4 regions of the Arthrobacter sp. B2060 genome follow, and region 4 is predicted to be linked to each of the others. Evidence: riboswitches for the same ligand, from Rfam matches in the RefSeq annotation. Region 4 holds a riboswitch; each other region holds the start of a gene.
The links. A riboswitch is a leader RNA that binds a small molecule or an ion and turns the genes downstream of it on or off. The one in region 4 is predicted to bind cyclic di-AMP.
Positions count from the first base shown of each region.

Region 1: it holds a riboswitch for cyclic di-AMP, as region 4 does, so the genes downstream of both, AC5RUM_RS08735 (M23 family metallopeptidase) here and AC5RUM_RS13515 (C40 family peptidase) in region 4, are expected to answer to the same signal.
Region 2: it holds a riboswitch for cyclic di-AMP, as region 4 does, so the genes downstream of both, AC5RUM_RS00790 (aggregation-promoting factor C-terminal-like domain-containing protein) here and AC5RUM_RS13515 (C40 family peptidase) in region 4, are expected to answer to the same signal.
Region 3: it holds a riboswitch for cyclic di-AMP, as region 4 does, so the genes downstream of both, AC5RUM_RS03100 (NlpC/P60 family protein) here and AC5RUM_RS13515 (C40 family peptidase) in region 4, are expected to answer to the same signal.

Region 1 is NZ_JBNHFR010000003.1:414,409-419,429, forward strand. Features, by position in the region: gene recO (DNA repair protein RecO) at 1-601, shown strand, start outside; gene AC5RUM_RS08720 (isoprenyl transferase) at 604-1,452, shown strand; gene AC5RUM_RS08725 (class I SAM-dependent methyltransferase) at 1,525-2,175, opposite strand; cyclic di-AMP (ydaO/yuaA leader) riboswitch at 2,416-2,589, shown strand; gene AC5RUM_RS08730 (hypothetical protein) at 2,612-2,749, opposite strand; gene AC5RUM_RS08735 (M23 family metallopeptidase) at 2,748-3,461, shown strand; gene AC5RUM_RS08740 (alpha/beta fold hydrolase) at 3,499-4,530, opposite strand; gene AC5RUM_RS08745 (quinone-dependent dihydroorotate dehydrogenase) at 4,615-5,021, shown strand, end outside.
Region 2 is NZ_JBNHFR010000001.1:157,821-162,841, reverse strand. Features, by position in the region: gene AC5RUM_RS00795 (HAD-IA family hydrolase) at 12-692, shown strand; gene AC5RUM_RS00790 (aggregation-promoting factor C-terminal-like domain-containing protein) at 828-1,652, opposite strand; cyclic di-AMP (ydaO/yuaA leader) riboswitch at 1,658-1,820, opposite strand; gene AC5RUM_RS00785 (HAMP domain-containing sensor histidine kinase) at 1,915-3,477, opposite strand; gene AC5RUM_RS00780 (response regulator transcription factor) at 3,481-4,221, opposite strand; gene AC5RUM_RS00775 (winged helix-turn-helix domain-containing protein) at 4,881-5,021, shown strand, end outside.
Region 3 is NZ_JBNHFR010000001.1:645,207-650,227, reverse strand. Features, by position in the region: gene AC5RUM_RS03115 (hypothetical protein) at 1-66, shown strand, start outside; gene AC5RUM_RS03110 (VOC family protein) at 187-543, shown strand; gene AC5RUM_RS03105 (GGDEF domain-containing protein) at 771-1,910, shown strand; gene AC5RUM_RS03100 (NlpC/P60 family protein) at 1,984-2,772, opposite strand; cyclic di-AMP (ydaO/yuaA leader) riboswitch at 2,780-2,981, opposite strand; gene AC5RUM_RS03095 (GTP pyrophosphokinase) at 3,133-4,239, opposite strand; gene AC5RUM_RS03090 (alpha/beta hydrolase) at 4,463-5,021, shown strand, end outside.
Region 4 is NZ_JBNHFR010000007.1:55,198-60,218, reverse strand. Features, by position in the region: gene mobA (molybdenum cofactor guanylyltransferase) at 1-270, opposite strand, end outside; gene AC5RUM_RS13525 (HNH endonuclease) at 293-793, opposite strand; gene AC5RUM_RS13520 (NlpC/P60 family protein) at 1,016-1,795, opposite strand; gene AC5RUM_RS13515 (C40 family peptidase) at 1,896-2,570, opposite strand; cyclic di-AMP (ydaO/yuaA leader) riboswitch at 2,641-2,810, opposite strand; gene AC5RUM_RS13510 (M23 family metallopeptidase) at 2,949-3,773, opposite strand; cyclic di-AMP (ydaO/yuaA leader) riboswitch at 3,778-3,986, opposite strand; gene AC5RUM_RS13505 (iron-dependent transcriptional repressor DtxR) at 4,154-4,849, opposite strand.

The sequences.
Region 1 (5,021 bases), on a different contig from region 4:
CAGCCGCTTCGGCGCCCGTCTTGAACCCTTCATGGTGGCGGACCTGCAGCTGGTGTCCGGCAAGTCGCTGGACATCGTCACCCAAGCCGTCGCCAAGGGTGCCTACGGCGGAAACATCGCCGCCGACTACGGCAGGTACACAGTTGCCGCCGCCATGACGGAGACCGCTGAAAAGCTGACAGACGTCGACGGCGAGGCCGGCACCGCGCAGTACAACCTGCTCGTCGGGGCGCTGGCAGCCCTGAGCCGCGGGGACCACACGCCGGAACTGATCCTGGACTCCTACCTGCTGCGCGCGCTGGCCACCGGCGGCTGGGCGCCCAGCTTTACCCGCTGTGCGCGCTGCGGTGCGGCAGGGCCGCACAACGCCTTTTCAGCGCCGCTGGGCGGCATGGTCTGCGGGGAGTGCCGGCCGCCCGGGTCAGCGGCCCCGGCCGCCGAGACGGTGGCGCTGTTGGGTGCCCTGCTCACCGGAAACTGGACGACGGCGGATTCCTCACTGCCGCTGCACCGGCGGGAAGCGGCAGGCCTCGTGGCCAGTTACCTGCAGTGGCATCTTGAACGTGTCCTGAAATCCCTCAAACATGTGGAGCGTACCTAACAGTGTCCTTGGGAAAGAAGAGCACCCCTGCCCGGCGCCGGACCGCTCCGGTGGTGCCGCCGTATCCGCACCCTTCCGGTGCTGTTGCCCCGGCGATCCCGGCGGAATTCGTGCCCCGGCACGTGGCGATTGTTATGGACGGCAACGGACGGTGGGCCAACCAGCGGGGGCTGCCCCGCATCGAGGGCCACAAGGCGGGGGAGCCTGCGCTGCTGGACGTGGTGGCCGGGGCCATCGAACTGGGCATCAAGTACATCACCGTCTACGCCTTCTCCACGGAGAACTGGCGGCGGTCCCCGGAGGAAGTGCGCTTCCTGATGGGATTTAACAAGGATGTGCTGCGCCGGCAGCGGAACCAGCTGGACGACTGGGGCGTGCGGGTGCGCTGGTCCGGCCGCCGGCCCAAGCTCTGGGGATCAGTGATCCGCGAACTGGAAGAAGCCGAGGCCTATACCGCCGGAAACAGCACGTGCACGTTAACCATGTGTGTTAATTACGGTGGCCGCGCCGAGATTGCCGATGCCGTATCGGCGATCGCCGAGGACGTCGCCGCCGGACGGCTCAAACCCGGTTCCATCACGGAGAAAACCGTCCAAAAGTACCTCGACGAACCGGACCTGCCCGACGTCGACCTGTTCCTGCGCAGCTCGGGGGAGCAGCGGCTGTCCAACTTCATGCTCTGGCAGTCGGCCTATGCGGAGTTCGTCTTCCTGGACACGCTCTGGCCGGACGTCGACCGCCGCACCCTGTGGGACGCCGTGGGCATCTACGCACAGCGGGACCGCCGCTACGGGGGAGCGGTGGATGCTGCCAAGACTCCCATGGCGGCCGCCACCCATCAGCCCGGGTAGGGCCCGCGCTTCACCCTCACGATATTCGAAGAAGTTTCCCTGGCACGCGGCACTACTACGCGCGCCCAGGATCTAATGCTGTGGTTTGCCAAGCAGAATGGCGGCCTGCTGGTGGCTTTCCATGGCTCTCGGTGAGCGTACTAGTTGTGCGCGTGCCACGAAGCCTTGCTCAGTGAACCGGGTGGCTACTTCCTCGGGGGAATGCAGTTCTGCTCTGAGCTCGACATCATGTCCGTAGGCGTGGTTAATAGTGCGATGGCCGCTGCCGGCCTGGAAAGCGATGAGCGCCGAGCCGGATGGGCGGAGGACTCTCCAGAACTCCCGCGCAATTGCCGGCAACTCTGCCCTGGGGGAGTGGATGATCGAATACCAGGCAAGTATGCCGTCGGCAGCAGAATCGGATGCCGGCAGGTCGGTCAACTCTCCCACTTCAAAGCAGAGACCGGGATGGAGCTGCTGCGCGACCCGGATCATCTCGGGCGACAGGTCCACACCTGTGACGTTCAGTCCCGTGCGGGTCAGGTATTTGCTCATTCGGCCGGCGCCGCATCCGGCGTCGATCACTAGCCGGTCCGCGGAGGTGCGAATGTGGCCCGCGAACTCGTCGACCATGGCCATGTCGAGAAGCGACTCAAAGGCTGTATCGGGGATCACCCTCGAGTAAGCCTCGGCAACCGAATCGTAAGCGGTTCTGACCTTTATCAAGTTCTCGTGGTCAACCATGGACCGAGCCTACCGACACGCCTTGTCTCCTGTTGGCCCGCCGCCACTGCAACCCCGCCCACCGGCAGCCAGCTGGTCGGATTTAGGGCAGCCACCTAGTCGCTTTCTCCCCCTTCTGCAACCGCAACACGCCATCCTCTACGTAACGAATTTGTAACACCCTGTTTTTCTTGGTTTCATGGTTAGTACCACATACCTTCACCGGGTATGCGTGTACCCGCTTCGCCAAACCCCGCCGGCGGTACATGATCCCTTCACTCCAGGCGGGGGCGGAAGACCCATGAATGACGCCTTTGGGCGTCTTGGGGTGAAGCCTGGCCCTGTCACTGCAGCCTGTGAGGCGCGCGGCAGGGGAGGCCGGACAGTCCACTCGTCCGAATCCGACAGCTAATTTCGCCGGCGTCGAGAGGACCTACGCTGTGCCTTCCCACGACAATCACGGCTTGCGCCGTGCCATTTTCCCGCGCACATCCAGTAAGGGCCGCCGCCGGGCAGCCTCATCCCCGGTGCCCAGGCCGCGGGGCCGCGGCCAAAAGCTGGCTGTTGCGGCGGCGGTGACGGGAATGATCGGCATGACCGTACTCTCCACGGCTCACGCCGCCCCAACAGGGATCTTGGCCACGGGGGAGGCTCCTGCCAGTGCAGTGGCCGCTCCGGCCGCACAACCCTCCCTGCTCGCGGATGCAGGATCTCCACTGGTTTTTGACCAGCCCCAGGTCAAGGCCTCCCCGGCAGCGAAAGCGGCAGCGAAAGCGGCACCGAAAGCCGCGCGGAAAGCGGCACCGAAAGCTGCGCGGAAAGCGGCATCGAAGCCGGCGCGGAAACCGGCACTGAAGGCCGCACCCAAACCGGTACGGAAGCCGGCACCGAAACCCGCCCGGGCTTCCGCGCCTTCGGCAGGCCTGCGGGCACCGCTCGCCTCTACGATCGTGACTTCCCCATATGGGCACCGCGTCAATCCCCTGACCGGGGCAATCGGCGAATTACATACGGGGCTTGACTTCGCCGGGGCGTGCGGCACGCCCGTTCTGGCTGCGGCCAGGGGAAAGGTCACCGAGGCAGGCTGGAGCCCGTACGGCGGCGGAAACCGGATTGTTGTTGACCACGGCAAGGGACTGAAGACCACATACAACCATCTGGCCAGCATCGGCGTTTCCAAGGGCCAGACCCTGGCGCAGGGTGGACGGATAGCCGCTGTCGGAACGACCGGCAGCTCCACCGGCTGCCATCTTCATTTTGAAGTCATGGTCAATAACAGGACCGTCAACCCCGCCAGCTACCTATAGGCAAACAGGGCGACTTCCTGGCTGCACCTGGCCACTCTCATGGGAGCCGACCGAAGGATTCGTCCTCAGCGGCAAAGCCGTGGATCCACCGGGCCAGCCGCCGGTATGCGTCCGCGCGCACCTCGGCACGGGACAGGAAAACATCGTGCAGGGCGCCCTCGATCCGCTCCACGGACACGCTCTGGCCCAGTGAGAGGGCCCGCACGGCGATGACGTTGACGTCCAGTACTGCGTCCGTCCTGCGCATCTCTTCGGTCCAGAACGGCCCGTTGGCGCTTGCACCGGAAATCATCACCAGGATGGGGATGCCGATATGGAGCCCGCGTGCAACCTGCGCCTGGCCGGCAAGGACTGCGCTGAGCCAGCCGGCGCGGACCGGAAAGGCCATAGGAGGCCGATACTTGTCATCAAGGGTCCATTCCCCTTCGGCTGAGTTGCTGATGCTGCGCCAGTAGAAGCCGCGCTCGGGCAGGCGGAGCACAGCCTCCGGCCGGAAGCGGGCGAGGGGCTCCACCATGGTCCAGGCGGCCCGCCGGACCAGGGAACTGCCGTGCATTTCCAGCCACGGACTGTTCAGGACCAGCTGTGACACCACCCCCGGATTCCGGCTCACCCACAGGGCCGCCACGAGGCCGCCGGTGGAGTGCCCCATCATCACAAGCGACAGCGGCGCCGCGGGCTCCATCGCCGTGATCATGCCGACGGCGGTGCTGATTTCGGCGTCGTAGTTTGCCAGGTCGGCAACGTACCCGCCGTGCGCCTCGGGGCGCAGGCTGCGGCCGTGGTTGTGCATGTCCAGGGCAAAAAACTCGAAGTCCTGGCCGTTCCAGAAGCGTGCCAGTTCAACATTGAAAAAGTAATCGCTCCAGCCGTGCAGGAACAGCACTGCACGGCGCCGGTGCCGCTCCCCCTGCGCCGAAGGTGGCGCTGGGTTCGCCGCAGGCGGTGCGGGGTTGTTCAATGGGGCATAGCGGACAAGCGTCGCCGTCCGTGCGACGCCGTCGCTGCCCACGGCCTCGAAGGCAAAGGATTCGAAGCCCTCGCCGAGGATGTCGCTCTGCCACTCCATGGCACCAGACTAGACGCGCCGCTGGTGGTCGACACGTGCCGTGGCCGGTTTGGTCTGCACCGCCGAAGACGGAAAACTAGAGGCATGCGCGTATATCCGACTTTCTTCAGGCTGGCCTTTTCATGGATGGACGCCGAACGCGCCCACAAAATCGGCTTCAAAGGCATCCGGCTGGCCCATTCCACCGGGGCGGGCCGGCTGCTGGCACGGTTTACGGCCCCACCCGCGTCCCTGCAGACGAATGCCTTTGGGCTCACCTTCCCGTCGCCGTTCGGGCTCGCCGCCGGCTTTGACAAGGAAGGCCACGGCATCGAGGCCCTGTCGGAGCTCGGCTTCGGGCACGTGGAGGTGGGGACCATCACCGGCCGCGCCCAGCCGGGCAACGAGCAGCCGCGGCTGTTCCGGCTCATCGAAGACCGTGCGGTCATCAACAGGATGGGATTCAACAACGACGGCGCTGCGGCCGTGGCCCCGCGCCTCAAGTCAGCCCG
Region 2 (5,021 bases), on a different contig from region 4:
AGGATGGATCCATGAACCTTCCTGCCGAATCCGTCTCCACCGCCCTGGTTGCCCGTGCCGTCCTCTTTGACATGGACGGCACACTGGTTGATTCCACGGCGGTGGTGGAACAGGTGTGGGGTGAGTTCGCCGCCCGCTATGGTCTGGACATTGCAGAGATCCTGCGGACTTCCCACGGCGTGCAGGCACGGGACACCGTGCGGCGGTTTGCCCCCGCCGGCGCGGATGTTGCTGCACTCACCGCTGAGCTCGGTGCCATGGAACGCGTCCGGACCGAAGGCATTGTCGCCTTGCCCGGGGCTGCCGCACTCCTGCGCGCCTTGCCTGCCGACGCAGTGGCATTGGTGACGTCAGCCGACCGGGTGCTGGCGGACGTCCGCATGGGCGCAGCGGGCCTGCCCATGCCTGGCACGGCCGTCACGGCGGACCTTGTCACCTACGGCAAACCGCATCCCGAGGGGTACCTGCTCGCCGCCGAGCTGCTGGGCGTGGAGCCTGCGGATGCCGTGGTCTTCGAGGACGCGCCGGCCGGGATCGCTGCAGGCCTGGCGGCGGGAATCCGGACGGTGGCGGTGGGGCCGAATACCGGGGTTGTGCCCGACGGCGTGCCGCACATCCCGGACTACTCCGCTGTCACAGCCTCGGTGGAAGCCGACGAGGACGGGCGCCAGGTCATTTCCTTCCTGCTCTGACGCATATCTGCACCACTTTCCCGCCCGCAGCACGGTGCACAGACGCCGAAGGGCCCCGGATCGCGTGGATCCCGGGGCCCCTCGGACATTCAAAGCGGTGCAGAAATGCGTGCCACGCTCAAGACTGGTGACGGCTTAGTACCAGTTGTTGGCGTAGTGGAAGTTCAGTGCCTGGCAGGGCGAACCGTAGCGCTCCTTGATGTAGCCCAGGCCCCAGTTGATCTGGGTGCGGTAGTTGGTGCGGTAGTCGGCCCCGGAGCTAGCCATCTTCTCGGCGGGCAGGGACTGCACAATGCCGTAGGCCCCGCTGCTGGGGTTGGTGGCGGTGGTGCGCCACTCGGACTCCTTGGTCCAGAGCTTCTTCAGGCACTGCATCTGGTCTGCCGCCCAGCCGTACGAGGACAGCTTGCCGGCGGCATAGGCCTGGGCGCCGGCGGGGTCGTTCACTGCCACAGGGGCCGCAGGCTTGGGTGCCGGGGCCGCCTTGGCCGGGGCGGCCTTTACGGCCGGTGCGACGGCCTTGGGCTTGGCGGCAGCGGCCTTGGCGGGCGCCGGTTTGGCGGCGGCCTTGGGTGCGGCCTTCACAGCGGGTGCGGCCTTGGGCGCCACCGGCTTGGCAACGGACTGGGGTGCCACCGGGGCAGCTGTGGGGCTGGGCAGTGCGGAGATCAGCGTCTTGTCGAAGTTGAGCGTCGGCGGGGCTTCAGTTGTTGCCGATGCCGCCTCGGGCGCTGCCGCGGGGCTGGCCTGCTCGGCCGCCTGGCCGGCAGCGCCGACGCCGATCAGGACGGCGCAGGCTGTGGTCACAACGGCTGCGCGGCGGCCGAACGTCGGGATGTTCGCGGTGAGACGGCCCCAGGCTGATACGGGGCGGGCGGGCTCGGCGCGGTGGCGTGAAATCTTCTGCCGGGACTGTTTTGGATCGCGTTCAGGGCGCGTTGGTACCTTGAATTCAGACATGGTGGATTGCCTCTCAACACCTGCGGAGTTAGCTGTCGGGTTCGGATGAGGTCATCCGGCCGCACGGAAACACACGTGTCGGCTTCACCCCAAGGGCTGATGCGGATTGCCCGGGACTCTGGTTCCCCCGCCTCTGCCTGGTCAAGCGGAATCCGGGAAGCGGCAGAGCTGGGCGTCCATCCGGATATGCGGCCCAGATGATGGCCGCACCTTATCGACCGTACAGGAGGCTCACGCTTAAGTCACATTTAGGTAACGGACATCACGACGTCGGCGCGTCACCTTGCGCGGAAGGCCGCGCGGGCAGGCTGACGGTGAACTCGGTCCGGCCGGGACGCGACGCAACCCCCACGGCGCCGCCGTGGGCTTCGATGATGGACTGGACAATTGACAGGCCCAGGCCGCTGGTTCCCTCGGCCGCGGGGACAACACCGTCGGGGACAACACCGTCGGGGACAGCGCCGGCGGGCACCCGGACCGCGCGGGACGCGTCTGCGCGGGCGAAGCGGGCGAAAACCCGGTCCACGAATTCCGGCGGGATGCCTTCGCCGTCGTCAATCACGGCGATTACTGCAGCGCCGTCCGCGGCTGTCGCGACACGGGTGACCACTGTGGTGCCCGGATCAGTGTGCTTACGGGCATTCGACAGCAGGTTGACCAGCACCTGGTGCAGCTGGGAGGCATCGCCGCGCACCACCACCGGCTCATCGGGCAAATCGAGATGCCAGCTGCGGTCCGGAGCCATGACCTTTTCATCGCTCACCGTTTCGATCACCAGCTGGGTCAGGTCCACGTCCCCGAGCTTGAGCGGCTGGCCTTCGTCGAGCCGGGCGAGCAGCAGCAGGTCCTCCACTAGCGTGCTCATCCGCTCAGACTGGCTTTGTACCCGGGCGAGGGACCGCTGCCCGTCCGGGGTGAAGGTCTCGGTCATGCGCATCAGGTCCGTGTAGCCGCGGATGGCGGTGAGCGGCGTGCGGAGCTCGTGTGAAGCGTCTGCCACGAACTGGCGGACCTTCATTTCGCTCTCCTGCCGTGCCTCAAGCGCGTTGGACACGTTGTCCAGCATGAGGTTGAGCGCGTGCCCCACGCTGCCCACTTCCGTTCCGGGATGGGCGTTCGACGGCGGAACGCGGACTGCCAGCGCAACCTCGCCGGCGTCGAGGGGCAGGCGTGAAACCTGCGTGGCAACCTCGGAAAGCTGTTCGAGGGGTCTCATGGTGCGGCGGATGATCACTGTTCCGGCAAGCCCGATAAGCACAAGGCCGCCGAACGACACGATGCTGATGGTCCAGATGAGGGATGTCAGGGTTTTCTGCTTGTCGGCCAGGGGGAGGCCTGTGACCATGACATCCCCGTAGGGGCTCTGCTCGGCGACCAGGCGGTACCCCCCGGTGGACAGCGTCCGGTCGGCAGGGACCCCGCCGGGGGCGAGGCCCAGGAGAACCTCGTTGTCAGCTGCTGAGACCGAGGCGCGCGTGCCCTCCTTGGTGAGGAACCCCGCGCTCCAAACCTGTCCGTTTTCAATTCGGCCAACGAGCGTGCCCGGTCCCAAGCCCTTGGCATCCAACGGATCGGGCCTCTTCCCCTGCGCCCCGAGGGGCGGCCGCCCGAATACGCTGGCACGCTCTGATGCGCCGGTGAGCCGCTCGTCCAGCTGGCGTGTGAGGAAGGCGTCCATGGAGGCATAGCTGAACAGCCCGACCGCGGAGCAGATGGCCACCAGCAGGGCCATGGCTACGAGTACCAGGCGGGTGCGGAGATGCCAGGTTCCGGGGTTCAGCCAGCGGCGCTGTTGGCTCCGGGGGGCGCCGGTCGGCTTTGCCACGGCCTAGTCTGCCGGTTTGATGACGTAGCCCGCGCCGCGGACCGTGTGGATCATGGGCGGGTGGACGGCGTCCACCTTTTTGCGGAGGTACGAAATGTAGAGCTCCACGATGTTGGCCTGGCCGCCGAAGTCGTAATTCCACACGCGGTCCAGGATCTGCGCTTTGCTCACCACGCGCTTCGGGTTTTCCATGAGATAGCGCAGCAGCTCAAACTGCGTGGCAGTGAGCTGGAGTTCGTCCCCGGCCCGGGTGACCTCGCGGGTATCCAGATTCAGGACCAGGTCTCCCACGACGAGTTCGGAAGTGTCCATGGCAGCTGCGCCGGAGCGCTGCACCAGGCGGTGGAGGCGCAGCAGGACTTCCTCCATGCTGAAAGGCTTGGTCACGTAGTCGTCCCCTCCGGCGGCGAGGCCGACGATCCGGTCCTGCACCGCGTCCTTGGCGGTGAGGAAAAGCGCCGGCACTTCCGGCGCGAACGAGCGGATCCTGCCGAGGAGCTCAACGCCGTCGAACCCGGGGAGCATGACATCGAGCACCAGGACGTCGGGGCGGAATTCCTTCGCGAGCCTGACCGCCTCCGGGCCGTCCGCGGCCACGGCGACGGACCAGCCCGCCATCCGCAGGCCCGTGCTCATGAGTTCGGAGAGGCTGGGCTCGTCATCAACCACGAGGGCACGGATGGGGGAGCCGTCCGGGTGGGTGAGCTGGGGAAGGTTGTTCGTCATGGAGTGCGAGGGAGCCATGGGACAACTCTCCGATCTGCTGTTTAGCCGGTGCTTTGGGATTCCTGTGCGCGGGCTGTGAATCCCAGCCTAGCGAGCGGCATTGGCCCGTATAGGCGAGCGGCGCGGTGCCGCCGGCCCGCTTGACCCGCCCGGGGAAAGAATGCCCTGCCCAAAATTTTCCGTTTGGGCCGCGTCATAGCTGGACAATTGGCAATTTGTTGTCGCGTAATTCCGGCATGATTGAGTTGGCTGAATAATCGTCGATGAACAGGGAGTTTCGTGCAGATAATTCGGAAAAATGGCCTTTCTGAACGTTCGTTCTGGAAGAACGTCGGTGAAATCTGAAGTCTTCCAAGTTGTGATTTGGCCCACAATTGTGCGTTTCGTCTCACCATGCGGACCGAACGACCCATTGTTACTTGCAAGTTCTCATTGTTACGTTGCACACTTCCAATGTGAACAAGAACTCAACAGCACCTGCAGCCGCAGATTATTGGCCCAGCACACCCGCTGCTGTCGACATGCGCTGTTGTCGAATGCACGCCTAACTTTCCACCCCACAAAGTTTTTAGGCATTCGCCCCCAGAGCCCAGCGTCGGGCGCCCTCCCCAGAACTCATTGCGGGGAACCAAGCATTCGAGCCGCGATGACGGCCATTCACATTGAGGTAAGCATTCATGTCAGTTGCATCTGGATACGTCCACATCTCCGTCCGTAACGCCAACAAGCCTGGCCAGGCGTCAGGCCACCGCCAAGGTTTTGGCGCCCGCCCGGCATTCCCCGCCGGCCAAGGCTCCGCCGTTCCCGCGCCGGGCTAC
Region 3 (5,021 bases), on a different contig from region 4:
GCCTGGATGGCAACCGACGAATACGCCCAACTCAAGGCGCTGCTGGTAAGCCTGACCTACGCCTAAGAAGTCCTTCGCCGGTCGGGAGGAATGGCCACCCTTTGAGAGGTTCCGCCTCCCAGGGAGTCGAGATCATTTCCTCCTGGCCGTGGCGCAGGTGAACGCAACAGCACCATAATTGTGGCCATGATTGGTTCCTGGCATGCCACTGTCCTCGACTGCGCGGATCCGGATCCGCTTGCTACCTTTTACCAGCAATTACTGGGCATGATCCGCGTTCAGGATGATTCCGGCTGGATCACGATCGGTGATGCCGAGGATCGACCTGCGCTGGCGTTCCAACAAGTGGAGGACTACCGGCCACCGCAGTGGCCGGGGCAGGAGGTACCACAGCAGGCACACCTCGATGTGCGGGTGAAGGACCTCGACGAGGCAGAGCGGCAGGTACTTGCGATTGGAGCGACGTCCCTCAATCGGGGCACTGATGCGTTTCGCGTCTATTTGGACCCGGCAGGGCATCCATTCTGTCTGGTGCAGTGGTGACAGGAAGAGAGTCCAGACCAAGTGATGTCCGGCGGACCGGCCTATTGCCACGAGAGTGGGACGGACCAGCAAAGCGTCGAATGGCAGCTTAGGGCGGCCCGGGCTCATGGAGTTCAGTATCGATGGCTGCCATGTGCGCGGAAACATTCCCACGCGCCCTGCCTGGTGAACCACCGGCCGGTGCGATACTGGTCAGCACAACGGGTGGGGATTCGGGGTGGTGGGGAATGGTGCTGGACACGGCAACATTGCGGATTGCGTTCGCTGTGATGGCGTTCGCGCTCGGTCTCCTCTTTTACTTCTCCGCCTTCCGCAGCACGCGCTCCCCGTACAGTGCCTGGTGGTGCGCCGCCCTGCTGCTGTTTCTTTGCGGTTCCGCATGTTTTCTCCTCAACGGCACGCCGCACCAGTGGTGGGCCAATACGTTGGGAAATGTCCTGCTGGTTGCCGGGGCCGGGAGCGCCTGGGCCGGTGCGCGTTCGCTGCGGACGCCGAAACACAACTTCTGGCTTTTCAGCGCCCTTCCCGTCGTGGCTGGCGTGGCTTCTGCCCTCGACAATCCCGGCTCGAACGTCTGGTCCGGGGGCGCCGTTTTTCTCGCGTCGATGTCACTGATGATTGCCCTCACCTCACGCGAGCTGTGGCGTTTGGAACCCGGGTACACACGGGTCCGCATTCCCATGGCGATCGCTGCCGCCGGTGTTTCAGTGTTCTATCTGGGCCGGCTGATCGTCTTTATCGCTGCAGGCCCCGACAGCCCAACGTTCGTGACCTACTTCGGTTCCGCCGTGACCACCCTGGTTACCATGGTGCTCCTCGCGGTGGTCTCCTTCAGCATGGCCGGGCTCAGCACCGAGCAGCACACGCGGGCGCTGACAACTGTCGCCAGCCAGGACGGGCTCACGGGCTTGCTCAACCGATCGGCATTCTTGGATATGGCGTCCGAACAGCTCCGCCGCGGCCGGGGCAACAAGAGCGGGGGAGCGCTGATCCTCGCGGACCTGGACCACTTCAAGGCCATCAATGACACCCATGGCCACGCTGCCGGCGACCTGGCGCTTCAGGCCTTCGCCGAGGCCTGCCGTGCAACGGTCCGCTCCACGGACCTCGTGGGGAGGTACGGCGGCGAGGAGTTCATCGTGTTTGCCCCGGGCGCGAGCCCCTACTCCGCGAAGATCATCGTCAAGGAAATCAGCCGGCGGCTCGCCGAGGGGTCGGTTCCCGACGTGCCGAAAATGCCCACCGTCAGCTACGGCATCGCTGCGGTGGACGCGGGGGTGCTCAGCCTGGACGGACCGATAGCAGCCGCTGACGCCGCGCTCTATGAGGCCAAATCCCTCGGACGGAACCGGGCAGTTCTCGGCTAGCAGAAGAAGCCGGTGCCCCGCTGCCCCCAAGGCAGCGGAACACCGGCTTCGGCGTTAGCAGGCTTTGGCGTTGTCAGGCTCCGGCGCGCACGAAGGTGACGGGGCCGGTGGCGGTCAGCCAGGACAGCGGGTGAACCACAGTCTCGTTGACCCCGTTCATGCCGCCGCTGAGCACCTTGCCGTTGCCCACGAAGATTCCCACGTGGCCGGACTGGACCACCATGTCACCGGGCTGGGGAGTGGACACGACTTTGCCGTGGTTCATGAACTGCATCGGAGCAAGGTCGCCCACCCGGATGCCGGAGGCGCCGAGTGCCTTTTCCACCATCGCGGTGCAGTCCTGGGTGATGCCCAGCTGGGCGTAGGCCGCCGATACCATCGAGGCATTGATGCCGCCGGCGGCGGCAGCGGGAGCCTTCGCGGGCGCCGGTGCGGACTTGACGGTGACCTTCGGTGCAGAAACCTTCGAGGCGGCAACGGGAGCGGCGGGAGCGGCAGCGGCCCGGGGGGCTGCCGGGGCAGCCTGCTTTTCGGCGACGGCGGGCGCCTGCACCACGGGGGCAGGAGTGGACTTCACCGCGGGGCGCTCGAAAGCGATCTTGACGCTGGAGCTGGCGCTCAGGGGTGCCTGGACCTGGCTGGCGGCCGTGGGCGCTGACGCGGGGGCGGCGTCCTTCTGGGCCGGCGCGTTGGCGGCGTTCGCTGCCATGCTGCCGGTGAAGGCGAGTCCCGATGCCGCGAGGATTACGGCGGCCTGGCGTCCCAGTCCTCCGGCATTAGCCGTAACAGCACGCGATGCGGATACGAACGGATTCGAACGGCCGGCCGCTGCGCGGCGGGCACGGGTAAAGCGTGACGACATGAAGGAGCCTCTCCCGATGCCTGCGAGGTGAGCTGTCGGATTCGGATGGGAGACACCCGGCCGCGCGCCCTGACAAATTCAGGAGCCCTGACAAGTTCAGGAACTGCGCGGCTTCACCCCAAGGCCCGTTCGTGCGGGCCAAAATTGGTTTCCCCGTCTCTGCCGTGCATGGTCTGTGAACGGATCCCGGGCGGCGGCAGAGTTAGGCAATCAGCGCGGGAGTGCCTTCCCCGGTGAGGAAGGCACGTCTTCCACGGTACGGGAGCCTTTTCCAAAAGTCACATTAAGGTAACGGAGGTGTGTCGCGGCGCCGGGCGCTGGCTGTTCGTGCTGGCAGGGCAAAACCAGCCCTGCCGATGCCTACTTCTTGGTCTGGCGGTACCGCTCGATCTGTTTCAGCCTCCGCAGGAGGCTGTCGCGCCGCGGGTGCGGAACGGCGTCAGGCTCCTCGGCGGTGAGGTCGATGTGCTTCGTCCCGTACTGCCAGAGGAGGAGGTCATCCAGCAGCCGGTCCGGGCCGGGGGAGTAGCGGTGGTCCAGGGCCTTGCGGACCTCGGTGATCCTGTTGGCGCTGAGAAGCCCGGCGAGCTGGACGGTCTGGTTCAGGCCGTGGGCTGCCATGAGTTCGGCTGCCCACCCCCAGTCGTCATCCACTTTGCGGTCCACGTGCGGCAGCAGCGTCCGCCAGACGTCGCGGATGCGGTTGGGTGTGAGCGGGGCGGCGCCTTCACCGTCCATGTCCCAGTAGCCGCGGACCTCCTCGTAGCGTTCGTGCAGGTCCGCGAAGGCGCTCTCCACCGTCTCCAGCATGGCGGCCGTGGCGGTGAACTGACGGTCGAAATGCGGGGTCCAGGCCCGTGGATCCTCCGCCTTGAAGCGGATGTCGTGTTCAATCTCGCTCCATGCATGCGCGAACACTGTGCGGATCTGGCATTCGAAGAAGTAGCTGCCATTGGGCTGGGCTTCGGGGTTGAAGGCCTTCTGGTACTCCTTGACGGCCTCATTCTGGATGGTCCGCAGAATCAGGTGGCGGCTGGAGTAGCCGTACGTCCCGGACTCGATGGAGCCGATGTCCTTCTCGCGGTCTCCGCGGCAGTCGAACAGCTGCCGCTGCCGCTTAATGAGGTTGGCCACCACCGCATTTTCCGCAGGAAGCTTGGTGATGACGCGGACACCCACCATGTCATTGAGGGTGCGGAACGGGTCGGGGAACTTCAGGACGCGCGGGCCGCCGGGTTCCAGGGGCTCCTCGGTGCGGGAGATTTTCTCCCGGAAGGAGTCCACGGTTTTGGTGCGGCCGGTCACGAACAGCGGCGTGACCTCGGTGTCCTTGAGCATGGTCCGCAGCATCTGCAGGACGTCGCGGGTGACAAGCTTCAGGGCAGGCCGGACGCGCTCATACAGTTCCACGTTTTCCTGCACGGAGTCGCGCTGACTGACGTCCAGGCGATCCCAGTTGCTTGCCATGATTCCAAAACTATCAAGGGCGTGCGACAGCCGCCTGTGTGACACCGGCCGCGCCACCTCGGCCACTCTCTTCCGCCCGGGGGGAGCCGCGTCCCTGTAGGCTCGGGACATGGCTGATGTGCGCCGTCGGACCCTGCCGTTCTCTGGACTGCTGGGTGCTACGGCAGTGGTGACGCCGGGGGCACTTGTTGCCTCCTGCCCACCCGGACCCAAGGAGGATGCAGTGAAGCGGCAGAAGTACCAGTACGGCGACCACCCCAGCCAATGGGGCGAGCTCTTCCTGCCGGAAACGCCGCCAGCATCCTCATCACGGAACGGCAAGCGGCCGGCGACCCGAGGCATCGTGGTGGTCATCCACGGCGGATACTGGCGCTCGCAGTACGGGGCCGAGCTGGGCGAACCGCTGGCGAAGGACCTCGCAGCCCACGGGATGGCGGCCTGGAACCTGGAATACCGGCGGGCAGGCAACGGCGGCGGCTGGCCGCACACCTTCGAGGACGTGCTGGCCGGGATCGACAGGCTCCGCGGAGTCGCTGAAGAGCACGGGCTTGACCTTGCCAAGGTGGTGGCGCTGGGCCACTCCGCCGGCGGCCACCTTGCCGTCTGGGCGGCAGGACGGGACCGGCTGGCCGGGCTGGGAACCCCGGATGCTGACCGGCAGGTGGAAAGGAACCTCAACGGCGAGGCGGTGCACCTGACAGGCGTGGTCAGCCAGTCCGGGCTGCTCAACCTCGCCCAGGCGGACTGGCTTGACCTCAGCAACGGGGCGGTCAGCAACCTCA
Region 4 (5,021 bases):
ATCCCCGGGACGGGCCGGGGACTCCAGTAGGGCCAGGCCGGCCGCAATCGCGGCGGCAGGCCCGGCGAACGGCGGATCCTCCCGGCAGCTCAAAACACCGGGCGGAAGGTCGTGGCCTTCCGGGCCCACGACTACGATGCGGCGGGCACCTCGGGCGGCCGCAATCGACCGCTGCAGAAGGGTCTCACCCTCATAGGTCAGTTCGGCCTTCGGCGAACCGCCGAGCCTCGAAGAACGGCCGCCGGCCAGAATGACTGCATCGAAGTACACATACCAAGCCTAGTGCCACAGGTCAGGCGGCCGTCTCCGGAAGCAGGAAGGGATCCCACGCGGGGGTCGGCTTCTCCAGTTCCTTGATTTGCCAGATGGTGCCAACGGGAGGCGCCGGGACGAACCGCAGCTTCCAACCCATTTCCGCCGGAGTGTGATCCCCCTTGACGTTATTGCACCGGAGGCAGGCCGCCACGAGGTTTTCCCAGGTATCCGCACCGCCCCGAGATTTCGGCTGGACGTGGTCTATGGTGTGGGCTGCCTTGCCGCAGTACGCGCATCGGTGGCCGTCCCTGCGCAGCACCCCGCGCCGGCTCACTGCGGTGACCATGTTATAGCGCGGCCGGATATAACGGTTCAGGAGAATCACGGAGGGGCGGCCCATGATGTCCTTCGGCCCCACGACGGGATCGTCACCTTCGGCAACCACGCTGGCTTTTCCTGTGAGCACAAGAACCAGCGCCCGGCGGAAGGTCACAACCGCCAAGGGTTCATATCCAGCATTAAGTACGAGCGTGCGCATGCGCATACCTCTTCACGGCCGCACCCGGCAGAGGCGCGAGGGCCGGCTGCCCTCTGCATGTCCGGGCTATGGATCGACACCACAAGAGTAAACACTCTTAGCGCATATCGACGAATCGGCCTAACATTCGGCCACGGCGTGTCGGCGTTCAGCCCGGGAAGTTTTAAGACAAAAGGACCCCCGCCGCAGGGGCAGGGGTCCTTTTAAGCCTTTGCTCGTGGCTTAGCCGCCGACGCGGATGAAGACCGGGCCGGAGCCGACGTTCACGCTGAACAGCGCGGTGGTTCCGCCGTTCCAGCCACCGTGAACAGCCTGGCCGTTGCCGACGTAGACAGCGATGTGGGCCAGGCCCATGCCGCCGTTTTGGTAGTAGGCGAGGTCGCCCGGCTTGGCTTCGGCAGCGCTGACAGTGCGGCCGAGGGACAGGTAACCTGCCGGCCAGCCGTGGTAGTTGATGCCCACAGCGGCCAGCGAGTTGGTGGCCAGCATGGTGCAGTCCTGCGAGACGCCCAGCTGGGCGTATGCGGCAGCAGCGATGGCAGCTCCCTTGCCGCTTGCCGAGGACGTGTTGGCAGCAGGTGCAGCTTCCACCTTCGCGGTGGCCTGAACTGCCGGAGCAGCCTTGACGGCCGGGGCTTCCACGGCCGGCGCGGCTTCCTGGACGTTGACGACCGGCTTGGGAGCCTCAACGACGGGGGCCGGGGTGGTGGTGATCGCCGGCTTCTCGTAGGAGATGGCGATGCTGGATGCGGCCGAAATCGGTGCCGACGCCAGGGACTGCACTTCCAGGGTGGACGTGGAAGCCGAGTCGCGCTGAACGTTGGTCTCAGCAGCGTTGGCGGCGATGCCGCTGGTCAGAACGAGTCCGGAGGCGGCAGCGATAACAGCAGCCTGACGGCCTACTCCGCCGGCGTTGTCGCCGACAGCCTTGGCAATGACGGACAGCGAGTTGGTCTTGGTGACCTCGGCGCGGTGGCGTGCAATGGTCGCACGTGTAGTCATGATTTCTCTCTTTCGTGTTCCACGGCCCGCTGTAGCAGGCCGCGGTTTAGCGACGCGCCGGCGTCTTGGGGGTACGCCGAATCGTCTCGAATGGGGGGTTTTAGCGAAGGGTGTAGAACGAGGACGTGCCCGTGGCGGACACTGCATGCAGGATGGTGCCCTGCGAGGGGTTCAGCGCGCTGATCATCATGCCGTTGCCAACGTAGATGCCAACGTGGGCACCGCCGTTCTGCATGACCAGGTCGCCGGGAGCGGGAGTCGACGTGGGCTTCATGGCTGTCCACGCATTGACGCGCGGAATGCTGATGCCCGCCTGTGCGTAGACCCACTGGGTGAAGCCGGAGCAGTCCCAGCCGCTGGGAGTGGTGCCACCCCAGACGTACGGGCTGCCGATACCGGTGTAGGCGATGCCCGCGAGACCTGACGTTGCACCCGAGCCTGCGGCGTCAACCAGTTTCCCGGCCTTGGCCGCGATGGTTTCCACGGCAGCTTCGGGGCTGGCCGTGTCGTCGCTGGACTGGGGCGCGACTGTCTCAATGACGGGGGCTGCCTCGGTGGTAACGGCAGGACGCTCGAAGGAGACGGTTGCGGTGGGCGCGGCGGTCACAGCAAGCTGTGCCGCCTGGGATCCGGACTCAGCGGAGGCGGAAACACCGATGTTGGCGTCGGACGCGTTGGCTGGCATGCCGGCGCTCAGGACGAGACCTGAAGCGGCCGCAATGACTGCTGCCTGACGACCTACTGTGCCTGCATTGGCGCTTACTGCCTTGGACACGGAGTCCAGCGGGTTCTTACGAACCGTTTGCGCACGGTGGCGCGCAAGATTGTGGCGTGAAGACACGAAGGTAGCCTCTCCCAATGCCTACGAGGTGAGCTGTCGGATTCGGATGGGAGTCACCCGGCCGCGCCGCTTCCTGGGAAGCTTTGCGACTTAACCCCAAGGCCTTCTTGCGAAGACCAAAATTGGTTCCCCCGCCCCTGCCAGACGATGTAATGCGAACGGACCTTGAGCGGTGGCAGAGTTAGGCAATCCACTCAAGGGCGTCAACTTCGGAAAAGTTGACGCGGTTTAGACGGTACAACAGTTCGGAGGGAATGTCACATTCAGGTCACGGCGTGTCACGAGAATCTGAGAGCTCTCCATCGGCTTTGCTTACAGCCAGCCTTCGGGATCAACGACTTCTCCGTTGACCATCACCTCAAAGTGGAGGTGGCAGCCGGTGGATGCGCCGGTGGTCCCGCTGAGTGCCACCGTGTCGCCCCGGCTGACCTTCTGGCCGACCTGAACGCTCGATGACGACAAATGGTTATACGTGGTTTCGAGGCCGTTGCCATGGTCGATGACAACCCTGTTGCCGCCGCCAAACTCGTGCCAGCCCGCAAACGTGACCGTGCCGCTGGCCGCTGCGTACACCTCTGTTCCACACTGGGCCGCGAAGTCCTGGCCACGGTGGAACTCTCCGGCGCCGCCAGTGATGGGGCTCACGCGGTATCCGAAGGGCGAGGACTTCACCATGGTGGCCAAGGGCATGCCAAGGCTGCCGACGGAGGCTGCGCGGCTGATACTGCCGGCGGACTGTGCGCTCAGGAGCTGCTTGAGCTTGCCATCCGGGTCACCGGCTGTCGCAACGGAGGTGCGGCTGAAGTCAATCTTGGCTGCCGCCTCGGCGGAGACCTCTGGCTGCGCCGTGGCGGCACCTGCGGCGGCCGGGGCGCTGTGGTCGGCCGTGGCCAGGACCGGGCTCGTGGCGGGCACTGTGACGGTCAGCAGGAGGCCCGAGGCGGCAAGGGCCACGCCGACCTTCTGCCCGACTCCGCTGGCAGCGGCGAAGTCAGCGACCTGACGGAAAGGACTGCGTTGCTTCCGCGCTTGACGCTGCGCATCGCGGGGTCGCTCAGCGGCGACCGCTACGGGCGTGCGGGGCTCGGCAGCGGAGCCGGTAGCGCGGCGGCGGCCCCGGGCATTCTGCATGGTCAAGAACGGTTCCTCTCTGGGTAGCCTGCGAAGTTAGCTGTCGGATTCGGGTCAGAGAGTTGATCGACCCGGTCCGCAATGACAAGCCTTTTTGGCACAGAGGTATCCGGGGATTCCGTCTGTGGAAGGTGGCTTGCTGCTGCGGACTTCACCCCAAGGCCGTTTTAAACGGCCAGTTGTGGTTCCTCCGCCTCTGCCAGAAGGTGTTTCGAGCGACTGATCCGCTGGCAGAGTTCGGCTCCGGATCAGGTAACGCTTTGGTATCGGCGCTGCGACTTAACTATAGGCGATTAAAGCTTGCGGTAATAATTCCGTTATCTTGCTTGTGCAAAAGTGGTGGGTCATCCTGCCAGCTGATGTCGGACAACCTGCACCGGGGTGACTCAGGCCACCCGGACAAACACGTGCGCAGCAACTTCGGGCGGCAACTCGAGGGCGCCGTCGATGCCAGGGACACGCACGGAAATGTACTCCCCGACCCGTTCCAGCGACACGGTCGCTCCCGGGCGGATCCCGCCCTCGTCCAGCTGCTGCAGGAGTTCGGGCTCGACCTGAATCGGTTCGGCGAGCCTGCTGACGGTCACCCGCGAGTCCGGGCCATAACTGCCCATGGCGTCCAGCAGGTTCAGGTCGACGTCGGCAAAGGTGCGTGTCGGCTCGCCGCCCAGCGCAGCCAGCCCGGGAATGGGGTTGCCATAGGGCGATTCCGTGGGGTGATTCAGCATCTCGTAGATCCTGCGTTCCACGCGTTCGCTCATCACGTGTTCCCACCGACACGCTTCGTCATGAACATACGCCCAGTCCAGGCCAATGACGTCGGCAAGCAGGCGCTCGGCCAGCCGGTGCTTGCGCATCACCTCGGTGGCGCGTTTGCGCCCTACTTCGGTCAACTCCAGGTGCCGGTCGCCGGTAACCACAACCAGCCCGTCCCGCTCCATCCGTCCGACGGTCTGGGAGACGGTAGGACCCGAATGGCGGAGGCGCTCGGCGATGCGGGCACGCAGTGCCACGATGTTCTCTTCTTCCAGCTCCAAAATGGTCCGAAGATACATCTCCGTGGTGTCGATCAGATCCGTCATTCAGCTCAGCTCCTCGAGCACAGTACTTGCGTTCTCCCACGGTACCGCGGGCCCCTCGTCTGGCGGCTCGGCATCCAGCCGCCGCGGCCCCAATCCGGCGGCGGTGCAACGCCGACTGTCCGCCTGTTCGTCCACCAAAAGCTTAGCCTATTTTGAATTACTCCGGATAAAC